3 regions of the Bradyrhizobium sp. USDA 4501 genome follow, and region 1 is predicted to be linked to each of the others. Evidence: predicted binding sites of a transcription regulator. Region 1 holds the regulator's gene; each other region holds the start of a gene.
The links. The regulator PhoB, encoded in region 1, activates phosphate uptake and scavenging genes when phosphate is short. The targets are predictions, from matches to a motif close to TGTCATNNANCTGTCAT.
Positions count from the first base shown of each region.

Region 2: the regulator PhoB is predicted to act here: its motif matches at 5,791-5,807, upstream of ACVWZM_RS36395 (Orn/Lys/Arg family decarboxylase).
Region 3: the regulator PhoB is predicted to act here: its motif matches at 4,382-4,398, upstream of ugpB (sn-glycerol-3-phosphate ABC transporter substrate-binding protein UgpB).

Region 1 covers NZ_JBSSEX010000001.1:5,305,079-5,315,041, reverse strand. Annotated here, with positions in the region: gene ACVWZM_RS24205 (SGNH/GDSL hydrolase family protein) at 1-459, opposite strand, end outside; gene ACVWZM_RS24200 (OpgC domain-containing protein) at 456-1,715, opposite strand; gene apaG (Co2+/Mg2+ efflux protein ApaG) at 2,003-2,401, shown strand; gene ACVWZM_RS24190 (Hsp33 family molecular chaperone) at 2,511-3,512, opposite strand; gene argF (ornithine carbamoyltransferase) at 3,734-4,660, opposite strand; gene ACVWZM_RS24180 (aspartate aminotransferase family protein) at 4,660-5,868, opposite strand; gene ACVWZM_RS24175 (GcrA family cell cycle regulator) at 6,356-6,868, shown strand; gene phoB (phosphate regulon transcriptional regulator PhoB) at 7,164-7,874, opposite strand; gene phoU (phosphate signaling complex protein PhoU) at 8,020-8,736, opposite strand; gene pstB (phosphate ABC transporter ATP-binding protein PstB) at 8,843-9,661, opposite strand; gene pstA (phosphate ABC transporter permease PstA) at 9,658-9,963, opposite strand, start outside.
Region 2 covers NZ_JBSSEX010000001.1:7,862,065-7,872,027, forward strand. Annotated here, with positions in the region: gene ACVWZM_RS36370 (COG4315 family predicted lipoprotein) at 1-219, shown strand, start outside; gene ACVWZM_RS36375 (HdeD family acid-resistance protein) at 352-933, opposite strand; gene ACVWZM_RS36380 (dodecin) at 1,178-1,399, shown strand; one part of gene ACVWZM_RS36385 (IS630 family transposase) at 1,617-2,219, opposite strand; one part of gene ACVWZM_RS36385 (IS630 family transposase) at 2,221-2,559, opposite strand; gene ACVWZM_RS36390 (N-acetyltransferase family protein) at 2,810-3,370, opposite strand; gene ACVWZM_RS36395 (Orn/Lys/Arg family decarboxylase) at 3,389-5,746, opposite strand; gene ACVWZM_RS36400 (DJ-1/PfpI family protein) at 5,853-7,004, opposite strand; gene ACVWZM_RS36405 (tetratricopeptide repeat protein) at 7,205-7,801, opposite strand; gene ACVWZM_RS36410 (ester cyclase) at 8,058-8,444, shown strand; gene ACVWZM_RS36415 (adenylate/guanylate cyclase domain-containing protein) at 8,472-9,963, opposite strand, start outside.
Region 3 covers NZ_JBSSEX010000001.1:3,857,986-3,867,948, forward strand. Annotated here, with positions in the region: gene aroA (3-phosphoshikimate 1-carboxyvinyltransferase) at 1-588, opposite strand, end outside; gene ACVWZM_RS17680 (TIGR02300 family protein) at 734-1,141, shown strand; tRNA gene ACVWZM_RS17685 (tRNA-Ala) at 1,237-1,312, shown strand; gene ACVWZM_RS17690 (GIY-YIG nuclease family protein) at 1,467-1,658, shown strand; gene ACVWZM_RS17695 (MarR family winged helix-turn-helix transcriptional regulator) at 1,713-2,174, opposite strand; gene ACVWZM_RS17700 (organic hydroperoxide resistance protein) at 2,343-2,768, shown strand; gene ACVWZM_RS17705 (CaiB/BaiF CoA transferase family protein) at 2,958-4,163, shown strand; gene ugpB (sn-glycerol-3-phosphate ABC transporter substrate-binding protein UgpB) at 4,453-5,769, shown strand; gene ugpA (sn-glycerol-3-phosphate ABC transporter permease UgpA) at 5,927-6,808, shown strand; gene ugpE (sn-glycerol-3-phosphate ABC transporter permease UgpE) at 6,808-7,656, shown strand; gene ACVWZM_RS17725 (sn-glycerol-3-phosphate import ATP-binding protein UgpC) at 7,656-8,738, shown strand; gene ACVWZM_RS17730 (Hsp20 family protein) at 8,909-9,334, shown strand; gene ACVWZM_RS17735 (BQ00720 family protein) at 9,385-9,654, shown strand; gene ACVWZM_RS17740 (DUF6665 family protein) at 9,735-9,963, opposite strand, start outside.

The DNA.
Region 1 (9,963 bases):
ACGGAAATCGTCGGGATCGATTGCTCGCATAGCATCGACGGTTCCGGTCTGCCAGATAACCAAAGTAGGCTTTTTTGCTTCAACAAGCTTAACAAGAGTTCCCGCGGTCTCCTCGGCGGTGCTCTTTCCCTGTAATTCTACGGATAGATCGATCGTCGACGACGGCAACGCTTCCTTCAGCGCCGCCTGCAGCGTGGCCGGATAGGCGCTCGCCTCGTTGCCCTGGATGGTCGAGGAGCGGCTGCCGACCACCAGCACGTTGAGCGGCCGGTTGGACTTGATGGCGTCGGTGACCTTGGGCAGCGAGCTCTCGCTCGTAAGCAGATAGGCGGGCACGTCGCAGGGCGGCGGCGGGGGCGGCTCCGCGGTGTCGCCGGCGCACGCGGGCGCCGCCGCCAAACCGGCCGTCAGGCAGGCTGCGAGCAGCGTCAGGCCCAGCATCGTCCGCGCGGACTTCATGCTCCCCCTCCCGCCAGATCGGCGTTGCCGGCGGCGCCTTTTTTCGAGGCGCCTTTGTCGGCGGAGTGCTTGTACCACGAAATGATCCACGCCATGCCGCACATGATGAGGATGCCGCAGACGCTGATCAAGGCGTGCAGTGCGGCACCGCCAGATACTTCGGCAAGCACGAAGTGACCGGCGAAGGCGAGGAAGACCCCGAGGCAGAATATCTCAAGCGAATGCTGGCCACACAGGATCAAAGGTCGCAGCCAGGGCGATTTCAGGCCCGGCCAGTCCTTGGGCAGGAAGCGCACGGTGAGCGCGGCGAGCGCCAGGAAGTGCGCGAATCGCAACACGTCCAGGTCGGTCTTGTTGATCGGATACATCCATTGCTCGATCACCTTCGGCATGATGTGGCCGAGCTGCGGCACGTACCAGGTCAGGGTCACGAAGAACGCCGCGACCAGATAGACGATGCAGATCCACATCGTGATGTTCGACGACAGGATCCGCGACATCCGCCGCGCCCCGCCGAGCGCGCACCAGGCGCCGAACACGAACAGCAATTGCCAGGCGAACGGATTGAACGCCCAGAAGCCGTTCGGATAGGCCGAGAGATAAAGGTCGAACTGCCAGGTCAGCGCGTAGAGCACGACCGAGAGACCGAGCGTGACGTCGGGCTTCCATTTCATCAGCCACAGGATCAGCGGCAGGAACAGCATCAGCACGATATAGAGCGGCAGCACGTCCATGTTGACCGGACGGAAGCGCAGCAGCAGCGCCTGGACGATGGTGACGTCGGGCTGCTTGAGGAAGTCCATGATCCCCATTTCCTCGCTGTAGAGCGGGTTCTCGAACGAGGTCGCGACATAGGAGATCTCGGCGAGGAAGATCGTGAACAGGAAGACGTGCGCGACGTAGATCTGCCAGACCCGGCGCAGGATGCGCGCGGTCGCGATCACGAAGCCGCCCTCCAGCATCGCGCGGCCGTAGACGAAGGCCGCGGTGTAGCCGGAGATGAAGATGAAGATCTCGGTGGCGTCGGAGAAGCCGTAATTGCGGATCGTCAGCCAGGTCAGAAGATTGGTCGGCAGATGATCGATGAAGATCAGCCACAGCGCGAGCCCGCGGAACAGATCGAGGCGGAGCTCGCGCTCGCCGGTCGCCGGCAGCGTGATCGCGGGCGCAGCAACCTTCGCCTCGGCCTCTGCCTTTACTTCGGCCTTGACGTCAGCCACCGGCGAACCGGCTATGGGATCGGCAATCGAGCTCATCAAACACCGTGTCGGCCGCGGACGCCCCGCACGCCGTGCTGAAAAGATAATATCGGTCCGCGAGTTGCCGACAAAGCACGGAGTGCGGCGGCATGCGGCCGCGCTTTAGAGCGGAACTATGTTGAAACCGCGATGAACGGGCCGCCCCAAATCCGGCTTTCCAAGCCCGCCCTTTCGCGGCCTGGCAGGCGATTGGTTCCGGCGGTTCAATTGGCTATGATAGCGCCCTGTTTGAGCATGATCCGGTCGAAAACGGACCATGCGCCAGGACCATCGGATTGAGCCGCATGTACCGCGCCGTTACCCGCCAGATCGAAGTCACCGTCGAGCCGAACTTCATGCCGGAGCGCTCGTCGGTCGACCGGCGCGAATATTTCTGGTCGTACAAGATCGTGATCGTCAATTCGGGCCCGGATACGGTGCAGCTGCGGACGCGGCACTGGATCATCACCGACGCCACCGGCCGCCGCCAGGAGGTGCGCGGCGAGGGCGTGGTCGGCGAGCAGCCGGTGCTCGCGCCCGGCGAACGCTTCGAATACACCAGCGGCGTGCCGCTGCCGACCGCCTCCGGATTCATGACCGGCAGCTATCAGATGGTCACCGAAGCCGGCGAGCGCTTCGACATCGACGTGCCGACATTTTCGCTGGACAGCCCGAGCCCGGGCGGCAAAAGGGTGCTGAACTGACGCCTGCGTAGCCCGGATGGAGCGAAGCGCAATCCGGGGCAGGTGCATCCGCGGTTGGAGCGGCCCCGGATTTCGCTGCGCTTCATCCGGGCTACGATGACGAACGCGTCTACTCCACGCCGGCTTCCAGCGGCGTGAATTCATACACCGACGAGCAGAACTCGCAGGTCACGACGACCTTGCCGTCCTTGACCATCTCGGCGCGGTCGTTCGGCGCAAAGCTCTTCAGCATCGACGACACCGCGTCGCGCGAGCAGGAGCACTGCGCGCGCAGCGTTTGCGGGTTGAAGACACGCACGCCACGTTCGTGGAACAGGCGATAGAGCAGCCGCTCGCCGGACAGATCGGGATCGATCAGCTCGACGTCCTCGACGGTCGAGATCAGCGACTGGCCCTCGACCCAGGCGTCATCGTCCGGCACGCTATGCGTGGCCGTGCCTTCCGGCGCATCGCCGGGATGCAGATCGGCCTGCTTGGCGCGCTCGGGCGCCTTGGGCAGGAATTGCAGCAGGATGCCGCCGGCACGCCAGTGCAGCTTGCCGCCCTCGCCGCCGCGCATCTCCTCGCCGACCGCAAGCCGCACCCGCGTCGGAATCTGCTCCGAGCGCAGGAAATATTCGTGGGCCGCCTCTTCCAGGCCGCCGCCGTCGAGCGCGACCAGTCCCTGGTAGCGGCTGGTGTTGGAGCCCTGATCGATGGTCATCGCAAGGTGGCCCTTGCCGAGCAGTTCGCCCGAGCTCTGGCCATTCTTGAGGCGCGATGCGTCGTAGCGCGCATAGGCGCGCAGCCGGTCGGGCGCCTGGAAATCCACGATCAGGAGCGAGACCGGACCTTCGGTCCGGGTCTGCAGGATGAAGCGGCCCTCGAACTTGACCGACGAGCCGAGCAGCGTGGTCAGCACGATCGCCTCGCCGAGCAGCTTGCCGACCGCGGGCGGATAATCGTGCTTGTGCAGGATCTCGTCGAGCGCGGGGCCGAGCCGGGTCAGCCGGCCGCGCAGGTCCAGCGCGCCGACCTCGAATGCCAGCACGGCATCGTCGACCGGAACCGCTGAGGGCGCGCGAACCGGCGCCTCGGGCGTGTTTTTGATGTCGGGGGATTGTGAAACCATGGCGCTCTATCTGGGGTCTCGGACCATGAAATAAAGGGGTTCACTAACGCGGATGTTTCCGTCGTCCCTGCGAAAACATGCGAAAGCAGGGACCCATAACCACCGATGTGAGTTGCTTGCATCAAGCTGGTGCCCCAGCCTTCGCAACAATTGACAGCGATGGTTATGGGTCCGGGGTCGCGCTTCGCTTGCCCGGGACGACAACGCTTACTGATCTCCGACTACGCGACCGCGTCGAAACACCAGGCCAGAATGCCCTTCTGCGCATGCAGGCGGTTTTCCGCCTCGTCGAACACCACGGATTGCGGCCCGTCGATCACCTCGTCGGTGACCTCCTCGCCGCGATGCGCGGGCAGGCAGTGCATGAACAGTGCGTCCGGCTTGGCGAGCGACATCAGCTTGACATTGACCTGATAGGGCCGCAGCACGTTGTGGCGGTGCTCGCCCTCCTTGTCGCCCATCGACACCCAGGTGTCGGTGACGACGCAGTCGGCGCCGCGCACGGCGGCTTCCGGATCGGTGCCGAGCATGATCGGCGCGCCGGTCGCCTTGATCCAGTCGCGCATCGGCTTCTTCGGCGACAGCTCCGGCGGGGTCGCAACATTGAGCTGGAACTTGAACCGCTCGGCGGCATGCGCCCAGGAGGCCAGCACGTTGTTGTCGTCGCCGGTCCAGGCCACGGTCTTGCCCTCGATCGAGCCGCGGTTTTCCTCATAGGTCATGAGGTCGGCCATCACCTGGCAGGGATGCGAACGCCGGGTCAGGCCGTTGATGACGGGAACGGTGGCGTGAGCCGCGAGCTCGAGCAGCGCGTCATGGTTGAGGATGCGGATCATGATCGCATCGACATAGCGCGACAGCACGCGCGCGGTGTCGGCGATGGTCTCGCCGCGGCCGAGCTGCATCTCGGCGCCGGTCAGCATGATGGATTCACCGCCGAGCTGGCGCATGCCCACGTCGAACGACACCCTTGTGCGGGTCGACGGGCGCTCGAAGATCATCGCCAGCGTCTTGCCTTCGAGCGGCTTCCTGCCCTTCTCATGCGCCTTCAGCTTCGCCTTCATGGCGGCTCCGGCGGACAGCATGTTGCGCAGTTCGCCGAGCGGCAGCTCGTTGATATCGAGGAAGTGACGGACCGGCTTGCTCATTATCCAGCCGCCTTCTTCGGCTGCGCCACCGACAATGTCGCGCAGGCGCGCTCGAGCGCGGTGATCGACTGGTCGATCTCGGACTCGGTCACGATCAGCGGCGCCAGGAACCGCACCACATTGTCGCCTGCGCCGACGGTGAGCAGCTTCTCGCTGCGCAGCGCTGCGATCAGGTCGCCCGACGGCACCACGGCCTTGACGCCGATCAACAGCCCCTCGCCGCGTACCTCCGACAGCACGCCGGGATAGCGGTCGACGACGGAGGCGAGCTTCTGCTTGAGCAGCAGCGACATCTTCTGCACATGCTCGAAGAAGCCGGGTTTCAGCATGACGTCGAGCACGGCATTGGCGGCGGCGACCGCGAGCGGATTGCCGCCGAAGGTCGAGCCGTGCGAGCCGGGCGCCATGCCGGCCGCGGCCTGCGCGGTCGCCAGCACCGCGCCGATCGGGAAACCGCCCCCGAGCGCCTTGGCCAGCGACATCACGTCCGGCGTGACGCCGGTGCGCTTGTAGGCGAACAGCTCGCCGGTTCGGCCCATGCCGGTCTGCACCTCGTCGAAGGCGAGCAGCAGGCCGTGCTCGTCGCACAGCGCGCGCAGTGCCTTGAAGAACGCCTGTGGCGCCGAGCGCACGCCGCCCTCGCCCTGCACCGGCTCGATCAGGATGCCGGCGGTGTGCGGACCGATCGCCTTCTTCACCGCGTCGATGTCGCCATGCGGCACCTGGTCGAAGCCGTCCATCGGCGGGCCGAAGCCTTCGAGATATTTCGCCGAGCCGGTCGCCGCCAGCGTGCCCAGCGTGCGGCCGTGGAAGGCGCCCTCGAAGGTGATGATGCGGTAGCGCTCGCCATGGCCCTTGGAGAAGTGATAGTGGCGGACCAGCTTGATCACGCCCTCCATCGCTTCCGCGCCGGAATTGCAGAAGAACACGAAGTCGGCAAAGCTCTGCTCGCACAGCCGCGCGGCAAGCACCTCGCCGTCCGGGCTCTTGAACAGGTTCGACATGTGCCAGAGCTTGGTCGCCTGTTCCTGCAGCGCCTTGACGAGATGCGGATGCGCGTGCCCGAGCGCGTTGACCGCGACGCCCGAGGTGAAATCGAGATAGCGGTCGCCGTTGGTTGCGATCAGCCAGGCGCCCTCACCGCGCTCGAAACCGAGATCGACCCTGGCGAAGACGGGGAGCAGATGCGACGTGGCAGCGTTGGTCATGGCGATCACTGACGGTTTTTAAGCCGACAATTGCCGCGCGCCTTGACGCCAGCGCAGCAACGGCCAGCTTCGGAAAACAAAACGGCCGCCTTTGCGGGCGGCACGTGGCGGGCATTCTATGCTGCGGTCGGTAAGTGTCAATCGCCACGAAGTGGCCTTCCTGCAATGCGAAACGAGCGCAATCCGGAGCATTCCGGTGCGGTGGAAAAGCCTCATCGCGATGCTTAACTGTGTGGGAACATGTGGACGCACGACCGCGGACTCTTGCGCCAGAGTCACGCCATATTGTAGCGTTTGGCCTGTCGGGTACGACATCTCGTGCGGCGGTACTGGACCCTCTAAGTAGCCTTTGTGTCTCGCGTAAACGTTCGGGCGCAACACCGTGCCCGGCGAGGGCTAAGGGATTCTGGCCGCAGGGATATTTGTCCAGATTGGCTCGCAGCGCCGCTCCAATGATTGGCCGGCGCTACGCGAAGGGAAGAATGCGATGACTGTATTGACCTGGTCCGACGATCGCGTCGAGCAGCTGAAGAAACTCTGGGAGTCCGGCCTGTCGGCCAGCCAGATCGCGGCGGAACTTGGCAATGTGACGCGAAACGCCGTGATCGGCAAAGTGCATCGGCTCGGCCTCTCCGGCCGCGCCAAGGCACCCTCCACGGCCGCGCCGCGGCAGCGCAAGGCCCGCCCCGCCCAGCACATGATGCGGGTGGCGCGCCCGGTCTCGCGCGGCAACACCGCGCTGGCGCACGCCTTCGAGGCCGAGATGGAGCCCGATCCGATCTCCTACGACAATGTGGTGCCGATGAGCCAGCGGCTGTCGCTGCTCGAGCTCAACGAGGCCACCTGTCACTGGCCGGTCGGCGATCCCTCGAGCCCGGAATTCTTCTTCTGCGGCGGCAAAGCGCTCGGCGGCCTGCCCTATTGCGCGCATCACTCGCGCGTCGCCTACCAGCCCGCCGCCGATCGCCGCCGGCCGTCGGCGAAACCGCAGATCAAGTGAGCACTCGGGAAAACGACGGAAGACCTCAAAGACAAATCCCCGCGAAAGCGGGGATTTTTTTGTGTGACGCAGCCCGGATGGAGCCAACGGGGCGCTCGTTCGCGCGACCCGTCGGCTCCATCCGGACTACCGCTACATCACCGGCCTCGTCCCGGCGCAGGCCGGGACCCATAACCACGAATGGGTGTTGTTAGAAAGCCGTCTGGCCGCGTGCCGATTGCGCTGGCCGCGGCGTATGGGTCCCGGCTTGCGCCGGGACGACGCCGTGTTGCGGTTTATGAATGCCGCATGGCCGTTACGGCTGCGGCTCGGCCTTGGCAAAGCGGTCGTCGAGCGCGTAGCCGGCGCCGCGCACGGTGCGGATCGGATCCTGCTCGCGGCCCGGATTGAGCAGCTTGCGCAGGCGGCCGATATGCACGTCGACGGTGCGCTCATCGATGTAGATGTCGCGGCCCCAGACGCTGTCGAGCAATTGCTCGCGGCTGAACACGCGGCCGGGATGCTCGAGGAAGAATTCGAGCAGGCGATACTCGGTCGGCCCGAGATCGATCGGACGGCCCGAGCGCGCCACGCGGCGCTTCTCGCGGTCGAGCTCGATGTCGCCGTAGGTCAGCACGGTCGCAAGCCGCTCCGGGCTGGCGCGGCGCAAGAGGCCCTTCACCCGCGCCAGCAGCTCCGGCACCGAGAACGGCTTGACGATGTAATCGTCGGCGCCGGTGGCAAGCCCGCGCACGCGCTCGCTTTCCTCGCCGCGCGCGGTCAGCATGATGATCGGAAGCTGCTTGGTCTCGGGCCGCGCCCGCAGGCGGCGGCACAGTTCGATGCCGGACAGGCCCGGCAGCATCCAGTCCAGCACCACGAGGTCGGGAACGCGCTCCTTCAGCCTTGTATCCGCATCGTCGCCGCGCCCCACCGTCTCGACATCGTAGCCTTCCGCATCGAGATTGTAGCGCAACAGCGTCGTCAGCGCTTCCTCGTCTTCGACTACCAGAATGCGTGCGCTCATCGGTTTAAGTTCTTTCTCTGTGGTGATCCGTTGCCCAGACGCAAACCGAAACGCTTACTTCCTTGAGCATAGTCCCCGCGGAAACGATTTGTCGCGAGGATCGTCCAGTTTCGCTCTTGCCGGTTCCGTGCTTGCCGATCATGCCTCAGTTGCCCGGCACCGTGGTGGCAAAAGTGGTCATGTCGCCCTTCGGGCGCTTGTCGGTGATCTGCTGGCCCTCGATCATGTAGAACACGGTCTCGGCGATATTGGTGGCGTGATCGCCGATCCGCTCGATGTTCTTGGCGCAGAACATCAGATGGATGCAGAACGAGATGTTGCGCGGATCTTCCATCATGTAGGTGAGCAGTTCGCGGAACAGCGAGGTGCAGATCGCATCGACCTCCTCGTCGCCCTTCCAGACGTTCATCGCCGCCGGCAGGTCGTGGGCGGCATAGGCGTCGAGCACCGACTTGACCTGCGACAGCACGAGGTCGGTCATGTGCTCGAGGCCGCGGATCAACTTCAGCGGCTGGAAATCGCTCTCCAGCGCCGCGACGCGCTTGCCCATGTTCTTGGCGAGGTCGCCGATCCGCTCGAGATCGGTGGCGACGCGCATCGCGCTGACGATCTCACGCAGGTCGATCGCCATCGGCTGGCGGCGCGCGATCGTCAGCACCGCGCGCTCTTCGATGTTGCGCTGCAGATTGTCGATCTCGATGTCGGCGGCGACCACGCGCTTGCCGAGCGCGACGTCGCGACGGATCAGCGCGTCGACCGACTCGGTGATCATCCGTTCGACCAGGCCGCCCATCTCGGCGACCAGGCGGGTCAACTCCTGCAGGTCGCTGTCGAATGCCTTGGCGGTATGTTCAGAAGCCATCGCTTGTCTCCCTCAACCATGATCCCGGGGATCATGGTTTCGTGTCCTGAATTTTAGCATGACCTGATCGGAAAACCGGTTTCCACTTTTCCGGATCATGCGCCGGTCAACCGAACCGGCCGGTGATGTAGTCCTGGGTGCGCCGATCGCTCGGTGAGGTGAAGATCTTGTTGGTGTCGTCGAACTCGATCAGCTCGCCGAGATACATGAAGGCGGTCTTGTCGGAGACGCGCGCCGCCTGCTGCATGTTGTGGGTGACGATCGCGATCGTGTAGTCCTCGGAGAGTTCCTGGATCAGCTCCTCGACCTTGGCGGTCGAGATCGGGTCGAGCGCCGAGCACGGCTCGTCGAACAGGATCACCTCGGGGCGCACCGCCACGGTGCGCGCGATGCACAGGCGCTGCTGCTGGCCGCCGGAGAGCGACAGGCCGGAGGCGTTCAGCTTGTCCTTGACCTCGTTCCACAGCGCGCCGCCGCGCAGCGCCTTCTCGACCCGGTCGTCCATCTCGGACTTCGAGATCTTCTCATAGAGGCGGATGCCGAAGGCGATGTTCTCGTAGATCGTCATCGGGAACGGCGTCGGCTTCTGGAACACCATGCCGACCCGCGCGCGCAGCAAGTTGAGGTCGAGCTTGGGGTCGAGAATGTTGGTCTGGTCCAGCATCAGCTGGCCGACCGCGCGCTGGCCCGGATACAGGTCGTACATCCGGTTGAAGATGCGCAGCAGGGTCGACTTGCCGCAGCCAGACGGGCCGATGAACGCCGTGACGCGGTTGGTGCCGAGCGTCAGGTTGATGTTCTTCAGCGCGTGGTGCTCGCCGTAATAGAAGTTGAGGTTGCGCACCGTGACTTTCGGAGGCGCTTCCGGCAGCGGAACCTGGGGAATGTGGCCTGCGGCAGTCGTGGAGACGGAAAGCTCGGTCATTTTGCGGCCCTTTCGGCACCAAGGATACGCGCGCCGATATTCAACGCGAGCACGGTGAATGTGATGAGCAGCGCGCCGCTCCACGCCAGCTCTTTCCAGTAGGCGTAGGGGCTCTGCACGAAGTTGTTGATGGTCACTGGCAGGTTGGCCATCGTCTTGGTCAGATCCAGGCTGAAGAACTGGTTCGACAGCGCGGTGAACAGCAGCGGCGCGGTCTCGCCGGCGACGCGGGCGGTCGCCAGCAGCACACCGGTGATCAGACCCGATCGCGCGGCACGATAAGCGATCCGCTTGATCACCAG
Region 2 (9,963 bases), 2.6 Mb from region 1:
TCGGCCTGCAACGGCCCGTGCGCGACGAATTGGCCGGTCTTGAAGGCTGACGCCAGCGACAAGGCTGAAGGCGGCTACACCATCATCTCGCGTGACGATGGCTCCAAGCAGTGGGCCTACAAGGGCAAGCCGCTCTATACCTTCGCCAAGGACCAGAAGGCCGGCGACATCACCGGCGACGGTTTCCTGAACGGCGCCTGGCATCTCGCGCAGCCCTGAGGGCTTGCAGGCGGATTGAGCGTAGGCGGGTTAGCGCCAGCGCAACCCGCCATTTCTCCGCACGCGAAACATGCGGCGGGTTAGTTTGAGGCTAACCCACCCGTCGATCGTGCCTGAGGCGACGATCGCGCCTCACGCCCTGCGCTTCAGCGCCATGCCCATGCTGATCCAGCTCACGCCGGCGCAGATCAGGTCGACGCTGAGGAAGATGCCGAGCACGTAGAGGCTCGAGACCGGCCAGCGCGCCAGGATCATGGCGCCGAGCACCAGCGTGATCAGGCCGGAGATCGCGACCATTCCCCACGGCGCTTCCGAGTTCATGCCGAACGCGAGGAAGATGCGGACGATGCCCGACACCACCAGCGCGATGCCGAGGAACAGCGTCAGCGTCGCCGCGGCGAGCAGCGGGTTCTCGAAGGTGATGAAGCCCGCCACGACATAGAGCGCGCCGAGCAGCAGCCAGAACAGGAATTTGCCCCAGGTCTTGAACTGGAACGCGTTGATGATCTCGGCGACGCCGGCGACGATCATCATGGCGCCGACGAACAGCACGCTGACGACGGTGGCGAAGAAGACGCTGCCGAAGGCGAGCACGCCGGCGATCAGGTAGATCACCCCGAGGGCGACGATCCAGCCCCACTTGGCGCGGAGGTTGGAAAGCCCGGATCCGAGGCTGTGAGGAGGTGTGGCGGGTGAGCTGGACGCAGTGGACATCGTATCGCTCCCGAATACTTGATGAAACCATGCTACCATAGGTCAAGGCCCGGACAAGGGCGGGTGCGCAGCTGGCACGAAATGCATGCTGGCACCAAAGGCGCCGCGACACGTTTATTCAATTCGTCCGGCGTGTTGCCGCGCAGCATTCGTCGGTTTTGAGATGGCCGGCCCGCATCGGACGATGGACTGTCCGAACCGCAGCGCAAGCGGTCCGGATCGCGCATCCACAGAGGAGGTCGACATGCCCGCCACGCACGACAAGGATCACGTCTACAAAATCCTGGAACTGGTCGGATCATCGGACAAGAGCATCGAGGCGGCAATCGAGAACGCCGTGAGCCGCGCGTCAAAGACGATCCGGGAAATGAAGTGGTTCGAGGTGGTGCAGACGCGGGGCCATATCGAGGACGGCAAGATCCGGCACTATCAGGTGGCGCTGCGGGTCGGCTTTACGCTGGAGTAGGGCGATCAGGTCGCTTGCGCCTTGCAGCCTGCAGGATTACTCGGGACCCATGGGTGCGATCGGCATCCGGCTTTCCCTGCGCCCTCTGTCATCAGAGCGGCGAAACGAAATGCAAAACTCGCGCTGCAGAGGCCGCGAGAATGCCGGTGTATGACTCACCGGCCGCGCAACACATTCGCTGTCGTCCCGGCCTAGAGCATTTTCCACATGATGTGGATCATCTGGTGTATCCAGCATGCCTAAAGTAGTTGGCACACATCTGCGGCGCAAACGACTTGACGAGTTTGCCGATGAGTTTGAGCAGGGCTTGGACCGTGCGGGTGGCGCCTTTGCGCAGCGCAGCTTTCAACCGGGAGAAGGCCTGTTCGATTGGATTGAGGTCGGGCGAGTAGGCCGGCAGATAACGCACGCGGGCGCCGACAGCCTCGATCGCCTCGCGGACACCGGCGATCTTGTGAGTGCGCAAGTTGTCCATGAAGACGATGTCGCCCTTGCGCAAGGTCGGCGCCAGGACTTGCTCGACATAAGCCAGGAACGAGGGCCCATCCATTGCACCGTCGATGACATAGGGCGCCGTGAGGCCATCGATGCGCAGCGCGGCGACAAGCGTCAGCGTCTTCCAGTGACCATGGGGCACGCCAGAGACGAGGCGCTCACCGCGAGGAGAGCGCCCATAGTGCCGGACCATCTTCGTCGTGACCGCAGTCTCGTCGATAAAGATGAGGCGCGGTGCACGCAGCTTGGGCTGCTCGGCTTTCAGCGCGGCACGCTCGGCAGCGACGTCAGGTCGATCCTGCTCGGCGGCGTGCAGTGTTTTTTTTGAAGGTGATGCTGTGACGGTCGAAGAAACGCCAGATCGAACCGATGCCGGCCTTTTGCTTTCTCTGAGAGCGCAGACGCGCGCGGATCTCCTCGAGCGTCAGGTCCGGCTCCGCGGCGATCAGCTCGATCAGCCACTGCTTGTGCTGCTCCAACGGCGAGCGGCTGTGCCCGGTGCCGGGCTTGGCCTCAACGTTTCCGGTCTTCCTCCAACGATCCATCCATCGGATCGTAGTCGAAGCGCCGAGATTGAGAATGCGCGCAGCCTCACGTGCGCTTTCGCCGGACTCAACAAGCTCAACCGCACGCACCCTGAGGTCCTTGGAGTATCCCTTCGCCATCGCATGCCCCGCATGTTGTCGCGGGCAACACCGAATCTGATTTGCGTGCCCGTGGGAATCCCCTTTGACTGTTCCGATTCACCTCAACTGGAAACCGCTCTAGTGCGCAATAGCGCACGGGGGGCCGGGACCCATAAGCACCGAAGGTGATTATTGCGCGACGCTGGGGCCACAGCCTTCCTTGCCAATCCAATCCTGTGGTTATGGGCCGGGCCTTCGCCGGGACGACGAATGGAAAGTGTCGTGCCCATCACCGTCGCGACAGCGGCGCGGGGGGCGGCGGGGCGGTGGCGCCGGCGGCGAGCGAGCGCTGCACCATCATGGTGTCGGACCAGCGGCCATAGCGATAGGCGACACCGGGCAAATGCCCGACGCGGGCGAAGCCGAAGCGGTCGTGCAGCGCGAGCGAGGCGGCGTTGTCGCTGTCGATGTAGCCGATCATCTGGCGGAAGCCGGCGGCGGCGCAGGTGTCGATCAGCTCCTGCAGCAGCCGGCCGCCAACGCGCTGGCCGGTGAAGCGGTGATGCACATAGATCGAATGCTTCACCGTGTAGTGGTAGGCCGGACGCTTGCGAAACAGCACGACATAGGCATAGCCGACCACCTCGCTGTCGCAGATCGCGACGAGGTGGGGCAGGCGGGTGTTGCGCAGATTCTTGCGGCGGTCGCGCAGATCGTCGGGCTCCGGCGTGCCGCTGTCGTCGACGCTTTCCTCGACGCCGCGGCGGATATGGTGGCGGTAGATCGACAGCATGGCGTCGACGTCGCTGTCGCGGGACGGGCGGACGGTGATCTTGTGATCATTCTCCATTGTGTTGCGTCCGTTCGCCTATTCGGACACGACATAGGTGTAGAAGCGGACACGGCCGGAGTCGTCGATCTCCTTGTAGATGCCCTGGACCTCGACCTCGAAGCCCGGGAACGCATTGAAGCTCGCCTCGAACATCTTCAGGTAATCGATCATTGGCTTGCTGCGTTCCGACAGCCGCTCGCCGGGCACGATGGTGGCGATGCCGGGCGGGTAGACCACGAACGGCGTCGCGGCGACGCGGCCGAAGATCTGGTCGATCGGCAGATAGTCGACATCGTTGCGGATGAGATATTGTGCGGCCTCGCGCGGCGACATCGCGATCTCGGGCAGGTGCTCGGGCAGGAATTGCCTGGCCTGCAGCGTGCTGACGCCGCCGTCGCGGAAGAAGCGGTGCATGTCGCCGCAGAGGTCGCGCAGCCGCACCCCGGTGTAGCGTTGCGGGCGGCGGCGGAAGAATTCGGGGATGACATCCTCGATCAGCGCGTTGTCGTCGTGCAGCTTCTTGAAGGCGACGAGCCCCGACACCAGTGTGCCGGCCTTGCTGGCCTCGACGCCGGGCGTCAGCAGGAACAGCAGCGAGTTGAGGTCGTTCTTCTCGGCGACGATCTGGTTCTCGCGCAGATATTGCGCCACCACCGGCGCGGGGATGCCGTGATCGGCATAGGCGCCGGTGGCGTGATCGAAGCCCGGCGTCAGCAATGTGAGCTTGTTCGGGTCGGTCATCGCGAAGCCCGCGGTCAGCTCGGGAAAGCCGTGCCAGGTCTCGCCGGGACTGAGCTGCCAGTAGGACGGATTGGTCGCGAGCTGATCGGTCGAGATCGTCTCCCAGGCGACATTGTGCACGCCGTTCTCGCGCGCGACGTCGGGGATCATGACGCGGTCCGGCACGAACGGCTCGAAGAACCAGCGCCGCTCGGGGCGCGTCTCCTTCTCCTCGAACTCGCGCTTCACGGCGCGGATCTTCTTGCGCAGCTCGATGCCGAGCCGGATCGTGTCGTCCCACAGGACTTCGCCGGAGCGGCCCTTCATCATCTGCGCGCCGACATCGAGCGAGGCGAACAGCGGGTAGAACGGCGACGTCGAGGCGTGCTGCATGAAGCTTTCGTTGAAGCGGCGATGCTCGACCCGGCGCTTCTGGCCCTTGATGTGGCGGTCGCGGATGTGGATCTGCGAGGCCTGCGAGAAGCTCGCGAGCTGCTTGTGGGTCGATTGGGTCGCAATGATGCCGGGGGCCTCGGGGCCGAGATCGGACAGTCCCATGGCGAAGCGGCCGGCATAGATCGGGTGGAATTTCATGAAGCCGGCCCAGGCCTCGTCGAACAGGATGTAGTCGCAGAGATGGCCGATCCGCTTGAGGATCATCTCGGCCGAGTGGATGGTGCCGTCATAGGTGCACTGCTCGACCACGGCGACGCGGAACGGACGCTCCTTCTTCCAGGCGTTCTCGTCCTTGACCAGCGGGTGCTTGCGCATGTGGTCGCGCAGCGCGCCCTCGTCGAGCAGGTCCCAGCGCATCGGCCCGATCAGGCCCCAGGCGTTGCGCACCGTCGGCACGTAGACCGGGATGCCGCCGCCGATCAAAAGCGCGCCGTGATGCGCGGCCTTGTGGTTGTTGCGGTCGAACAGCACGAGGTCGCCGTCGGTGACCAGCGAGCCGAGCGCGACCTTGTTGGAGGTCGAGGTGCCGTTGAGCACGAAATAGGTCTTTTCAGCGCCGAAGATCCGGGCCGCCTCCTTCTGCGCCCGCAGCGCCGGCCCCTCATGGGTGAGGAGGTCGCCGAGGTCGAGCACGGAATTGTCGAGGTCGTCGCGGAACACGGCTTCGCCAAGGTGTTCGACGAACACCCGTCCGATTGGGCTGCGGCTGTAGAACACGCCGCCATTATGGCCCGGGCAGGTCCAGAGCTGGTTGCCTTCCTCGGCATAGTGGACCAGCGCGCCGAAGAACGGCGTCTTCAAATTCTCGGCATATTGCTTCAGCCTGGAGATCAGGTTCTTGGCGATGAAGGGCGGGGTTTCCTCGGACAGGAACACGTAGCCGTCGATGAAGTCGAGCACCTCGACCGGCAGGTCCTCGAACCGCTTGCGCCGGATCAACAGGATGATCGGGAAGTCGAGGCCGCGCCGGCGCATCAGGTTGATCAGCGCCGCAGTCTTGCCCTCAAGGCCCTTCTTGCCCCAATCGACCACCATGCAGCCGATCGCGGCATCGGTCTGCACCGCGATCTCGGCATCTTCCAGCTTGCGGGCGCGAACCACCTCGAAGCCGGAGCGCTCGATCTCGGCGATGATCTGGTTGAAGCGGATGCCCTCGAGGTCGTCGGCCTCGAACACCGGCGCAGCGAACAGGAAGTTGAAGCGTTTGAAATAATCCATGCGTGTCCCCGAACTGGTCCGGCGCTGACGTGTCGGCACAATTCATGACAGGCAGATGACAATGGGGCGGATGGAGGATCGAATACGTTGTTGGAAACGCAATCCCTCACTGCACGGCGTCAGCCCGTGGGTATTCGAGCTGCATGGCGACGAAGTCCGCCGTATCACGGCCATAGCGTGTTTCGATCCCGGCAAGCGCCCGGTCGAGCGCCTGCGCGGGCGGCGCGGTGCCGACCGCGGGCAGCAGACGATCTGCGGACCAATCCGGCGCTACGACCTGCGGATAGACGCGCAGGCCGTTGCGGGTCGTGACGACGTCGTCGGTCGCGGCGAAGGTCACGGCATGCGAGCGGTAGGTGCGCGACCAGCTGTCGGCGACCAGCGCCAGCGAGACCTCGTCGACGCCGGGGGCAAGCGCGAGGCCGAGCTGTTCCCGGTTCCAGAACGCCAGCGTGTTCCGGATGGCGGTCAGCGCGAAGGGACGCGTGAACTTGAAGGCGTTGCTGTCATGCCGCGCGTCCCAGCCGGGCAGGCCGATCTCGCGCGCGACGGCCTCAGCCCTGGTACGGCCGGCGATCGCCTCGATCAGGGTCAGCGACATCGGCATCGAGGCCGAAATCCCGGTAGTCGTCGCGACGCCGCGATCGACCACGATGCGGCGGTCGGCGACGTATTGGATGGCGGGATGTTTGTTGCGCCAGTTCTTCAGGTAAAACCAGTGCGTGGTGGCGCGCCTGCCGTCGAGCAGGCCGGTCGAGGCGAGCACCTTGGCGCCGGCGCAGACGGCGACGATCACGGCGCCTTTCTCCGCCTGCTGCCGGATCCATTGCATGACCGCCGGATCGTCGTCGCGGCTCATCGCCGGCACGATGACGTAGTCGGCGCCGTCGCCATGTGCGGCATCGAATGCGGCGATGATCGCATCAGGCTCGACCTTCAGCACCGGGAACAGCGCGACCGGACCGGGTCCCGTCGCCAGCGTGACGACATCGGCGACATCGGCGCGCTTGAGGATGCCGTAGGGCATCAGATAGTCGGTGGTCTCGGTCATGTCGTTGATGCCGAGCATCGCGATCAGCGGTCGCGCCCGCTTCGGCGGCTTCAGCGCCGCGAGCATCGCGTCGTGCTCTTGCGTCGCGATCGGCGGCGGAACGCGGAACGCCGATGCGGCGGGCAGGGTGAAGAGCCAGATGCCGCCAATGATTGGAACCAGCGCGGCAACGGCGATGCCGCTCCACGCGAGAAGCCGCCAGGTCATGATGATCGATCTCAACGTATCCGCGTGCGTCGCCCGGCACGCAAGCTACTCGCCGGTCACGTCAACCAAAACGGCGAAATTCCCGCAAAAACGGACACGCGAACAAAGCGGCTCACAGGCATAGCCCGGACGAGCGACAGCGACATCCGGGGCGGTCCTTCCCCGCATGTCGCTCCGCTCATGCGGGCGACGCGACGCGCTCAGTAGACGAGGTTCGTACCCGGCGGCTTTTCCAGTGCCGCCGCCAGCGTCCGATACTCTTCGCATTCGGTGCCACAGATCTTGGCGATCCGCTGCAGATGATACTGCGCCTGGTCGCGGTTTCCCTGTTCGATCTGCCACAGGCCGTAGTAGTTCCACGTCAGGACGTGGTTCGGATCGGCCTTGAGCGCACGTTCGTACCAGACCTGCGATTGCTTGTAGTCGCCGAGCTTGCGATAGGAATAGCCGATCAGGTTCGCGACGTTCGGCTGATCATCGCGGCCGAGTGCGTGCAACTGATCGATCGCGGCGGCGTAGTCGTTGCGTTCGTAGATTGTCGCATAGGCCGCGCGATAGCCGTCGCGGAATGCCGGGTCTTCGAAGCCGGACTGCTTGAAGGGCTTCTTGACCTTGTGCGTGGTCTTTCTGTCCTTTTGCTGGGGATAGGACGGCGCGGGAGTGCCGTAGCTCGACCCGTATGGGTCGCCACCACCACCACCGCCGCCACCTCCGCCAGCCGCGACGGCGGTCTGCGGTGGGAACAGAATGATCGGCGCTGTCAGGAATGCCGCAAGCATCATCGGTGACTTGATCATGTACGCCTCCGATTGACAAGGACAGTTATTGACCTGAAGCACTAACTCCCGATCGCGGGAGACATTCCGCGCGTTTTGAGAAATTGTTTGCCGAAGCGGCAATCGCACTGTCTCTTCGGGACGTCGCGCTTTCACGTGCACGCCGGCTGAGTGTTTTGTTCGCGCCATCGGACATCGGAGTCGAAACTAACGTCGGTGTTAGAATCGCACGCAAATGCTCAATGGCCATCTTGACCCGCGGCAAGGAGGACGATCGATGATGAAAAAGGACCTCGCCGAGATCTACCAGAATTACATTGCCTGTTTGAATCGCCAGGACTGGCCGCAACTCGGTCAGTTCGTTGACGAGGATGTGTGCCACAACGGCCGGCGGCACGGGTTATCCGGCTATCGCGAGATGCTGGAAGGGGACTTTCGCGACATCCCTGACCTTCGCTTCAACATCGAACTGCTGGTGTCGGATGCGTCCCATGTCGCGAGCCGGCTGGCATTCGACTGTTCGCCGAACGGCACGTTCCTCGGTCTCGGCGTCAACGGCAAGCGCGTGTCGTTTGCCGAGAACGTGTTCTATGAATTCCGCGACGGGAAGATCGTGCAGGTCTGGTCGGTGATCGACAAGGTTGCGATCGAGGCCCAGCTGTAGCGCGGAGCCTGGATGAGCGTGACGCCGCTACTTCCGCTCCGGATGCCAGGCGCCGTCCCAATCGGCCGCCGGCGGATCTTGCCTGAACGCTGCGACGCGCGCCTTCATGGCGATCGACGGGCCGTCGCCCGGCGCCGCCGTCAGCGCCGCGGTGAAGGCCTGCTCGGCGTCATCCCAGCGGCGCTCGCGATAGGCGGCGAGACCGTCCGCGTAACGCTGCCGCAACTCGGTCTGCGCCGGCGTCAGTTCGTCCTTCTTGCCGAGGATCTCGAACACGGCGACCGGCTGGGTCTGCCCCATCACGACGAGGCGGTCGATCTCGCGCAGCTCGATGGTTGCGGCGCAGGCCGCGGCGGTGGCCTCCGAGATCAGGCTGCGGCTGCCGTAGAACTTGTTGGCGCCTTCCAGCCGCGAGGCGAGGTTCACGGTGTCGCCGAGCACGGTGTAGCTCATCATGAACTCGGAGCCGATGCTGCCGACCAGGGCCTCGCCGGTGGCGATCCCGATCCGGATGTCGCAATCGGCCGGAATCACGCGGACGCCGAGCAGTTCGGGCAGATCCTTGCGCAGCTGGTTGACCTGGCCGATCATGTCGATGGCGGCAAGCGCGGCCAGATGGGTCTGCTCGGCCTCCTCGACGAAGGGCGCGCCCCAATAGGCCATGATGGCGTCGCCGATATATTTGTCGATGATGCCGTGATGCGCATGGACCGGCGCCGACATCGTCGACAGGTAGAGGTTCATGATCTTGACGAGGCCGCTCGGCGTCACGCCCTCGCTCAGGCTGGTGAAGCCCTTCATGTCGCAGAACATCACCGTCATGACGCGGCGCTGTCCTTCGGTCGCGGCGATCGCCGGCTGTTCGAGCAGGCCCTCGGCGATCCGCGGATTGATGTAACGGCCAAACGTCTCGCGGATGCGCTGGTTGTGCCGCAGCGTCTCGATCATGCGGTTGAAGGCGGCCGACAGCTGGCCGATCTCGTCCTGGGTCGTGATGGTGATGGCGCCGTCGAGGCGGCCCGCCTCGACCTCGCGGGTGCTTTCGAGCAGGCGCATCACCGGACGCGTGATGCCGCTGCCGACCAGCATCGCGAACACGAAGCCGAGGATCGCGGCAATGGCGGTCACGACGCCGGAGATGATGATCGCCCGCTGCTGGGCACTCATCACCTTCGCGGCGGCGGAAGCGACCTGCGCCAGCATGTCGGCACGGATGCCCTCGATCCTGGTGTTGAAGTCGTCGCGCAGGGCGTCGGCGCGCAGCGTGGTCGCTTTCGCCGCCGCAAAGTCCTTGGCGTCGATTTGCTCGAGCAGCGTCTTGTTCTCTGCGTTCAGGCGCATCAAGAGGTCGTTGACGGCATTGTCGATGCGGTCATCGAGGCGTCCGAGCGCGGCGTTGTCGGATGGCGTCGAGGGATCGGCGATGATCGCATCGATCAGCGTGCGCGCGGCGTCGGCCTCGCGCTTGATCAGGGGCTCGATCTCGTCGAAGGCCTTGCGCGCGCTTTCGTAGCCGGAG
Region 3 (9,963 bases), 1.4 Mb from region 1:
GATCACCGTCGTGATGCCGGGCGCGGAGAGCCCCGCCAGCAACACCGCGGACTTGATCTGGGCCGAGGCGACCGGCGTCTTGTAGACGATCGGCACCGGATAGCGGGCGCCGTGCAGGGTGAGCGGCAGCCGGCCGCCCTCCCTTATGTCGCTGGTTCGGGCGCCCATCAGCTCCAGCGGGTCGAGGATGCGGCGCATCGGCCGCGAGCGCAGCGAGGCGTCGCCGTCGAAAATGGCGGCGATCGGGCAACCGGCCACCGCGCCCATCACCAGCCGGCAGCCGGTGCCGGAGTTGCCGAAATCGAGCGGCGCGGCAGGCTGGGCGAAGCCGCCGACCCCGACGCCGGACACCGACCAGGTAAACGGCGCCGTCCGCTCCACTTTGGCGCCGAGCGCGCGCATGGATTTGGCGGTATTGAGGACGTCCTCGCCCTCCAGGAGGCCGGAAATGCGGGTTTCGCCGACCGAAAGCGCCCCCAGGATCAGGGCGCGGTGGGAAATCGATTTGTCGCCGGGAACGCGGACCGTGCCGGCCAGGGGGCCGCACGCGCGCGATTCCAGCGAGGTCGGGGTGTCAGAATGGGCCAAGATTGTGTCCTCTCGCGTCGCGGCAGGTATCACATAGGCAACACCGCGTCACGCGCCCGTCAAATGCGCGCAGACCGCTATTGACAGCGGCTCCTCAACTAGCCAAGTGAAGCTCCGTTTTTCAGGAAAATTCTGGGATTACCACGTGGCCAAGTCCGAGCTCGGAACCAAGCGCATTTGCCCGACCACGGGCAAGAAGTTCTACGACCTCAACAAGAATCCGGTGATCTCGCCCTATACCGGCGAAGTCGTGCCGATCGCGCCGATCGCCCCGCCGCGGGGCCGTGGCGCCACCGTCAGTTCGCCTGCGACCGCAGCCGACATGCCGGAGCCCGCCGAGGCCGAGGAGATGGTCTCGCTCGAGGAGGCCGATGCCGAGGAGAACACCGGGAAGGTCAAGGCCCAGGTTCCCGAATCCGAGGACGATATCGAGGTCGATGAGACCATCGACGACGATGACGACGACGATTCGACCTTCATCGCCGACGAGGAAGAGGGCGATGAGGACGTGACCGACATCATTGGTGACGTCGGAGGCGACGAAGAGACTTGAGATCGGCGCCGATCTATGATCAACGGTGCTGCCGCGCGAGTCGTCCAGGCCGCGCGGACCGGGATCGATCCCCCAGGATCATCCCAACTGGATAAGGGGCCATAGCTCAGCTGGGAGAGCGCTTGCATGGCATGCAAGAGGTCGGCGGTTCGATCCCGCCTGGCTCCACCAGCCTTCGCGAGCTTCGGCTCGGCAAGCCCGGATAGTCCATCGTAGCGAAGTGAGCGAAGGCTGCCGCGGCGTAGCCCGAAGGGCGGAGCCGGGCTCTCTCCGAAATCCGAATGCGTTAGCATCCACCCCATCAGCCGTGTGTTGGGGGGAACAGATGAAATACGTTTACATTCTCGAGAGCCTTGATTGCCTGCACTTCTATGTCGGGATTACCGATCTGCGGGCTAGACTGGCTAAGCACAATGCCGGGGAAGTGCCCCATACATCCAAATTTGGACCGTGGCGGCTCAAGACCTACGTCGCTTTCAGCGACGAGAAGCAGGCCGTCGCTTTTGAAAATATCTGAAGTCCGCATCCGGCCGCGCCTTCGCCAAGAAGCGCCTAACCGCCCCGACCGCCCCTACTCCCCCAGCACCGCATTCAGCCGGTCGCGCAGCGCGACGATCTCGTCCTTCATCGCCATCAGTTCGCCGACGGTGCAGTCCGAGGCCGCGAGGATCGACTGCGGCACGGCCTTGGCCTTTTCGCGCAGCGCGTGGCCCTGCGGCGTCAGCGCGATCAGCACCACCCGCTCGTCCGCGGTGCTGCGGGTCCGTTTGATCAACTCCGCCGCCTCCAGCCGCTTCAAGAGCGGCGTCAGCGTGCCGGAATCCAGGAACAGGCGCTCGCCGAGGTCCTTCACCGCGACGTCGTCGCGCTCCCACAGCGCTAGCATCACGAGATACTGCGGATAGGTCAGCCCGAGCCGGTCGAGCAGCGGCTTGTAGACGCGGTTGAAGGCGTGCGCGGTCGAATAGACCGCAAAGCAGATCTGATTGTCGAGCCGCAGCGCCTGATCCGCGGCCGTCGGTTTCCTGGCCATGATTCCCATCGAATCCATCTCGTTTCCGGGTCATTCTGGGCCCACGGGACCGCGGATTCAATTGCGAACAATTAAATGTGAGACCGCATACTTTATATTGCGCGCAATCTATTTGCGTGCAATACATGCGTCATCGAATTCAAGCCCAACCCACCAAGGGAGACCACGATGTCTGTGAACGTGCTCTACAAGACCAGCGCCAAGGCAACCGGCGGCCGCGACGGCCATGCGGCGACGCTCGACGGCGCACTCGACGTCAAGCTCACGACCCCGAAGGAGCTCGGTGGCGGCGGCGGCGCCGGCAACAATCCGGAGCAGCTGTTCGCGGCCGGCTATGCCGCCTGCTTCATCGGCGCGATGAAGTTCGTGGCCTCGCAGGGCGGCCCCAAGGTTCCCGCCGACGCCTCGGTGACCTCGACGGTCGGCATCGGCCCGCGCTCGGAAGGCGGCTTCGGCCTCGCCGTCGAGCTCGCGGTGTCGCTGCCCGGCCTTGCGCGCAACGATGCCGAAGCGCTGGTCGAGAAGGCCCACCATGTGTGCCCCTATTCCAACGCGACCCGTGGCAATGTCGACGTCAAGCTGAGCGTCGTCTAATTCCACATCACGTAATGGTCCGCCGCAACACGTGGCGGACCATTGCTCTTTCAGCGGCTGGTTCGCTTGGCGAACGCATGCGCCGCCTGCTGCATGGGCCTGCGCCGACGGAAGCATTGCTGCCCCGGCTGAAGACCGTTAGCTCTGGGACCCTCGTTATCTGATCCCAACTGAGCGAAGGTTGCTTCCATGAATACCCCAGCGGCTACGGGCGCGATGACCGGCCTGCGCGTGATCGATCTGACGCGCGTGCTCGGCGGTCCGTATTGCACCCAGATTCTCGCCGACCACGGCGCCGACGTGATCAAGGTCGAGCCGCCCGCCGGCGACGAGGTGCGAGACTGGGGTCCTCCCTTCCACGAAGAAGACGCGGCCTATTTCGTCGGCATCAACCGCAACAAGCGCTCGATCGGCCTCGACCTCGCTTCCGAGGGCGGACGCGCGGTGCTGATGAAGATGCTCGAGACCGCCGACGTGCTGATCGAGAATTTCAAGCCCGGCACGCTCGACAAATGGGGCATCGGCAACGACGTGCTGCGCGCGAAATTTCCGCGCCTCGTGCATTGCCGGATCTCCGGCTTCGGCGCCGACGGCCCGCGCGGCGGCAATCCCGGCTATGACGCGATCATCCAGGCGATGACCGGCATGATCGCGGCGACCGGCTCGCCGGAGAGCGGCCCGATGCGGATCGGCGTGCCGCTGGTCGACATCACCACCGGGCTCTACGCCACGATCGGCATCCTGATGGCGCTGTCGGAGCGGCAGCGCTCGGGGCTCGGCCAGTTCATCGAGACGACGCTGTACGAGACCGGGCTCGCGATCATGCATCCGCACACCGCGAACTACTTCATGCACGGCAAGCCGCCGTCGCTCACCGGCAACGAGCATCCCAACCTCGTTCCGTACGCGATCTTCCCGACCAAGACCGACAACATCTTCATCGGCGTCGGCAATGACGGAACCTTCCGCAAGCTCGCCAAGGAGATCGGCAAGCCCGAGCTCGGCACCGACCCGCGCTTTGCCCGCAACAAGGACCGCATCGCCAACCGCGATGCGCTCCGCGTCGAGCTGGCCGCGGTGTTCAGCCAGCACGAGGCCGAGCCGCTGTGCAACCGGCTGCTCGCCGCCGGCCTGCCAGCTGGCCCGGTGCAGAAGATCGACCAGGCGCTGACCAACCCGCACACCATTCATCGCGGCGACGTCATCGAGAAGGATTGGTACAAGGGCGTCGCCTCGCCGATCCGCCTCGAACGCACCAAGCCGAACCTGCGCCGGACGCCGCCGAAGTTCAGCCAGCACGCCGCGGAAGTGCTCGGCGAGTTCGGCTACTCGAAGGACGAGATCAACGGCCTAGTTGAGAAGGGCGTGGTCTGCGGTCCCCAGCGCAAGCGCTAAAGGCGTTTTCGAGCCTGTCCCGCACGTGATGCGGGATGCGCACCGGTTCGCGTCAGGACAAAGCTGGAGCGTCGGCCCGTATCGAACCGGCCGACGCATCAACACTGCGGTGCAACGTCGCGTTTGGCGCTGCACCGCACGGAGCCGGCTGCGGTCTTCGCCTTTTTTACCGCTTCCCTTCGCTTCGGCTTCCCCCCTACCATGACTTTCGTTTATACGGTCATTTGAACGTCATCCGGCGCTGATAACGCGCGCAACGAAGGTGATGTTCCAATTGGGAGGGGTTTTGATGTTCTTTCGACGACTAAGCGCTGCCGCGGCAGCCGCTGCCGCGCTTGCATTCGCGTCGCCCGCGTTCGCGGTGACCGAGATCCAGTGGTGGCACGCGATGACCGGCGCCAACAACGACGTCATCGTCAAGCTGGCCAACGACTTCAACGCCTCGCAATCCGACTACAAGGTGATCCCGACCTACAAGGGCGGCTACGCCGACACCATGAACGCCGGCATCGCCGCGTTCCGCGCCGGCAACGCGCCGCATATCATGCAGGTGTTCGAGGTCGGCACCGCGACGATGATGGCCGCCACCGGCGCCGTCAAACCGGTCTACAAGCTGATGGCCGACGCCGGCGAGAAGTTCGATCCGGGCGTCTATCTGCCCGCGATCACCGGCTACTACTCGACCTCCAAGGGCGAGATGCTGTCGTTCCCCTTCAACTCGTCGTCGACGGTGATGTGGATCAATCTCGATGCACTGAAGAAGGCCAACATCGCGGAGATTCCGAAGACCTGGCCGCAAGTGTTCGACGACGCCAAGAAGCTGAAGGCAGCCGGCTATAACACCTGCGGCTTCTCCGGCTCGTGGGTCACCTGGGTCAATCTCGAACAGCTCTCGGCCTGGCACAATGTGCCGCTCGCCAGCAAGGCCAACGGCCTCGACGGCTTCGACACCGTGCTCGAATTCAACGGCCCGCTGCAGGTCAAGCATCTCGAGAACCTGGTCGAGCTGCAGAAGGACAAGACCTACGACTATGCCGGTCGTACCAACACCGGCGAAGGCCGCTTCACCTCGGGCGAATGCCCGATCTACCTGACCTCGTCGGCGTTCTTCGGCAACGTCAAGGCGCAGGCCAAGTTCAACTTCACCGCAGCCCCGATGCCGTATTATCCCGACGTCAAGGGCGCGCCGCAGAACTCGATCATCGGCGGCGCCTCGCTCTGGGTGATGGGCGGCAAGTCGGCCGAGGAATACAAGGGCGTGGCCAAGTTCCTGACCTTCCTCTCGGACACCGACCGCCAGATCTGGATCCACAAGGCCTCGGGCTATCTGCCGATCACCAAGGCCGCCTATGCCAAGGCCAAGGAAGAGGGCTTCTACAAGGACCAGCCCTATCTCGAGACCCCGCTGCTCGAGCTCACCAACAAGGAGCCGACCGCGAATTCCCGCGGTCTGCGCCTCGGCAACATGGTGCAGCTGCGCGACATGTGGTCGGAGGAGATCGAGCAGGCGCTGGCCGGCAAGAAGACCGCCAAGCAGGCGCTGGACGCCGCCGTCGAGCGCGGCAACCAGATGCTGCGGCAGTTTGAAAAGACCGCCGTCCGCTGACATGATGCCTTCGGGCATGAACCGGACAAGCGCGAAGCGGTTTTCCACCATGCCCAGACGACAAGCTAAGGCGCGATGACGATCCAACCTCATCTCATCGCGCCTTAGGGCGATCAACCGGCGGGCCGCATCCGCGGCCTGCCCTTCTTCCGAGCCCATGCAAAAGCAAGCGATTTTCCAATCAAAGCTGTTGCCTTACGCGCTGGTTGCCCCGCAACTCGCGATCGTCCTGATCTTTTTCTACTGGCCGGCCCTGCAGGCGGTGATCCAGTCCTTCCTGCTGCAGGACGCCTTCGGTCTCTCCACCAGCTTCGTCTGGTTCGAGAACTATCTCGAGCTGTTCAAGGAGCCGGCCTATTTCGAGGCGATCGTCCGAACCTTCGTGTTCTCGTTCGCGATCGCGGTCTCATCGCTGTCCTTCGCGCTGCTGCTCGCGGTGATGGCTGACAGGCCGCTGCGCGGCTCGACGCTGTATCGCACGCTGCTGATCTGGCCCTATGCGGTGGCCCCGCCGGTGGTTGGCGTACTCTGGGTGTTCATGCTGCACCCCTCGCTCGGCGTGCTGTCGCGCTATCTGCGCGCCATGGGCATCGACTGGAATCCGCTGCTCGACGGCGACCAGGCGGCGGCCCTGATCATCCTCGCCGCGGCCTGGAAGCAGATCTCCTACAATTTCCTGTTCTTCCTCGCCGGGCTGCAGAGCATCCCGAAAAGCGTGATCGAGGCCGCCGCGATCGACGGCGCCCGGCCGATGCGGCGGTTCTGGACCGTGATCTTCCCGCTGCTGTCGCCGACCATCTTCTTCCTCTTGGTCATCAACATCGTCTACGCCTTCTTCGACACTTTCGGCATCATCGACACCATGACCCGCGGCGGTCCCGGCAAGGCGACCGAGACGCTGGTTTACAAGGTCTATACGGACGGCCTGCTCGGCGGCAATCTCGGCTCGTCGGCGGCGCAGTCGGTCATCCTGATGGTCATCGTCGTCATGCTGACGGCGATCCAGTTCCGCTTCGTCGAACGCAAGGTGACCTACTGATGGTCGAGGAGGAAGGCTTCCAGCGCTATCTGGCTCACGCCATCCTGTGGATCGGGATCGCGATCGTCGCCTTCCCGGTCTATCTCGCGCTGGTCGCCTCGACCCAGGACAACGCCGTGATCGCCAACGGCCAGATGTCGCTGCTGCCCGGCGGCCATTTCCTCCAGACCTACTACCAGACGCTGTTTGTCGGCACGAGCGGCTCGACCCGCGAGCCGGTGCTCCACATGATGCTGAACTCGCTGGTCATGGCGCTCTTGATCGCGGTCGGCAAAATCGCGATCTCGATCATCTCGGCCTACGCGATCGTGTATTTCCGGTTTCCGTTCCGGATGGCGATCTTCTGGATCATCTTCATCACGTTGATGCTGCCGGTCGAGGTACGCATCTATCCGACCTACAAGATCGTCGCCGATCTGCATCTGCTCGACAGCTATGCCGGCCTGTCGCTGCCGCTGATTGCGTCGGCCACCGCGACGCTGCTGTTCCGCCAGTTCTTCATGACCGTGCCGGATGAATTGCTGGAGGCTTCGCGGATCGACGGCGCAGGCCCGTTCCGCTTCTTCTGGGATACGCTGCTGCCGCTATCGCGCACCAACATGGCCGCGCTGTTCGTGATCCTCTTCATCCTCGGCTGGAATCAGTACCTCTGGCCGCTGTTGATCACCACGCGCGACGACATGCAGACCATCCAGGTCGGCATCCGCAAGATGATCACGACGACGGACGCGCTGACCGAATGGCCGATCGTGATGGCGACCGCGTTGCTCGCGATGCTGCCGCCGGTGTTCGTCGTCGTCGTGATGCAGAAACTGTTCGTGCGCGGATTGGTGGAGACGGAAAAGTAATGGCTAACGTCACGCTGCGCAGCGTCCGCAAGACCTATCCCGGCGGCTTCGAGGCCATCAAGGGTGTCGATGTCGACGTCGGCGACGGCCAGTTCTGCGTGCTGGTCGGCCCATCCGGCTGCGGCAAGTCCACGCTGCTCCGCATGGTCGCGGGGCTCGAGACCATCACCGGCGGCGAGATCGACATCGGCGGCCGCGTCGTGAACCAGGTCGAGCCTGCTGATCGCGACATCGCGATGGTGTTCCAGAACTACGCGCTCTATCCGCATATGAGCGTCTACAACAACATGGCCTACGGCCTGCGCAACCGCGGCATGGCCGAGGCCGAGATCAAGACCCGCGTCGAGGAAGCCGCGCGCGTCCTCGAGCTCTCGCCGATGCTGGAGCGCAAGCCGCGCCAGCTTTCCGGCGGCCAGCGCCAGCGCGTCGCGATGGGCCGCGCCATCGTGCGCCAGCCGAAAGTGTTCCTGTTCGACGAGCCGCTGTCGAACCTCGACGCCAAGTTGCGCATCGCGATGCGGGTCGAGATCCGCAAACTGCAGCGCCGGCTCAACACCACGTCGATCTACGTCACCCACGACCAGCTCGAGGCGATGACGCTCGCCGACATCCTCGTCGTCATGAACGGCGGCCAGGTCGAGCAGGTCGGCAATCCGCTGGACATCTACCAGAAGCCGGCGACCACCTTCGTCGCCTCCTTCATCGGCGCCCCGCCGATGAACCTGATGCCGCTGCGCGCGGACGAGCTGAAGCCCCAGATCACGGGCGCCGACGGCGCCGGCATTGTCGGGATCCGGCCGGAGGATTTCGTGATCTCGGGCGAGACCGCATCCGGCGGCGTCGCGCTCGGCCTCACCGTCGAGGCGATCGAGCATGTCGGCGCCGAGACCTTCGTCTACGGCAGCCGCCAGCGCGAGGAGCAGGGCGTTGCCGCCAATCCGGGCGAGCTGCCGCCCGGTGAGGTGATCGTCCGGGTTCCCGGCGTCTCGGGTCCCGCCATCGGCGAGCGGATCCGGGCCGTCGCCCCCCGCGACAAGCTGCATCTTTTTACCGCCGATGGCCGCAAGCGCGTCGGGGAGTAACCGATCGGGAAGAATTTACCCCCATGTTGCGGGCGTTTAGGCTGGTTTCGGGGCTGCTTGAACGCTATCCAGATCGCCCCCATATCCCTCACTGACCGGAGGCCAGACGGCCCGCCGGTTGCATGGGGCGCCGCAAGGGCCCCTCAAAGTCGCTTCGAGAGGACTTTGTAATGTCTCGTGTTCCATCGTTGTCCAGTCCGTTCCTTCTGGGATTCGACGAGATCGAGCGTGCGCTCGACCGCGTCGTGAAGGGCGCCGACGGCTATCCTCCGTACAACATCGAGCGGTGCGACCGTACCAACGGGCAGCCTGAGCGGCTGCGCATCACGCTGGCGGTGGCGGGCTTCACCCGCGACCAACTCGATGTAACTATTGAGGAAAATCAGCTCGTCATCCGCGGCCGCCAGCAGGACGACAAGGCCCGGCAATACATCCATCGCGGCATCGCCGCGCGCCACTTCCAGCGCACCTTCGTGCTGGCGGAGGGGATGCATGTGCTGGGCGCGGATCTGAAGAACGGGTTGTTGTCGATCGACCTGGCCAGGCCGGAACCTGAACGGGTCATTAAGACAATCGCTATCAATGAGCACGAATAATAGAAACAACGAGCGGACTCGACCGCTTATCTGACTGAGGAGTCGAGACCATGAGTGAACTGAGTACCACCACCATCGAATCCGAGAGCGTCACGCCGGAAGCGCTGGCCCATCTGGGCGAAGGTCATATCGCCTACGTGAAGCAGGTCCGCTCCGAGGACGTGCCGGATCTCTTTCCACAGGCGCCGAAGATCGCGCCGGGCCTCAAACTGTTCGCACTGCACGCCGCCGACGGCACGCCGATCATGCTGACCGACAGCCGCGAAGCCGCGGTCGCGAATGCGTGGAGCAACGAGCTGCAGGCTGTCAGCGTCCACTGACGCAAATCTACGGCTGAATTCAGCATCCGCGAATTCAATGCGCGGGCCTGCTTCGTCACTGAGGGGGGCCTGCGCATTTTTTATGGCGATGAGGTCGACGTGGCGAGCATCGGGCCCATGCTGAGCTGCACCTCGCCGGGCACGTTGTAGTCGCGCATCAGCATGCGGTTGTTGCGCAGCCCGCAGGCTTCCCGCTGCACCACGAACATCCAGAGCGCATGGCCGGCCTCCCGCACCAGGAGGCGCCGTGCCTGTTGTGTTGACGTCGATGTTTCAGCGCGCGGATGGGCGGCATCGAACTCGCGCAGC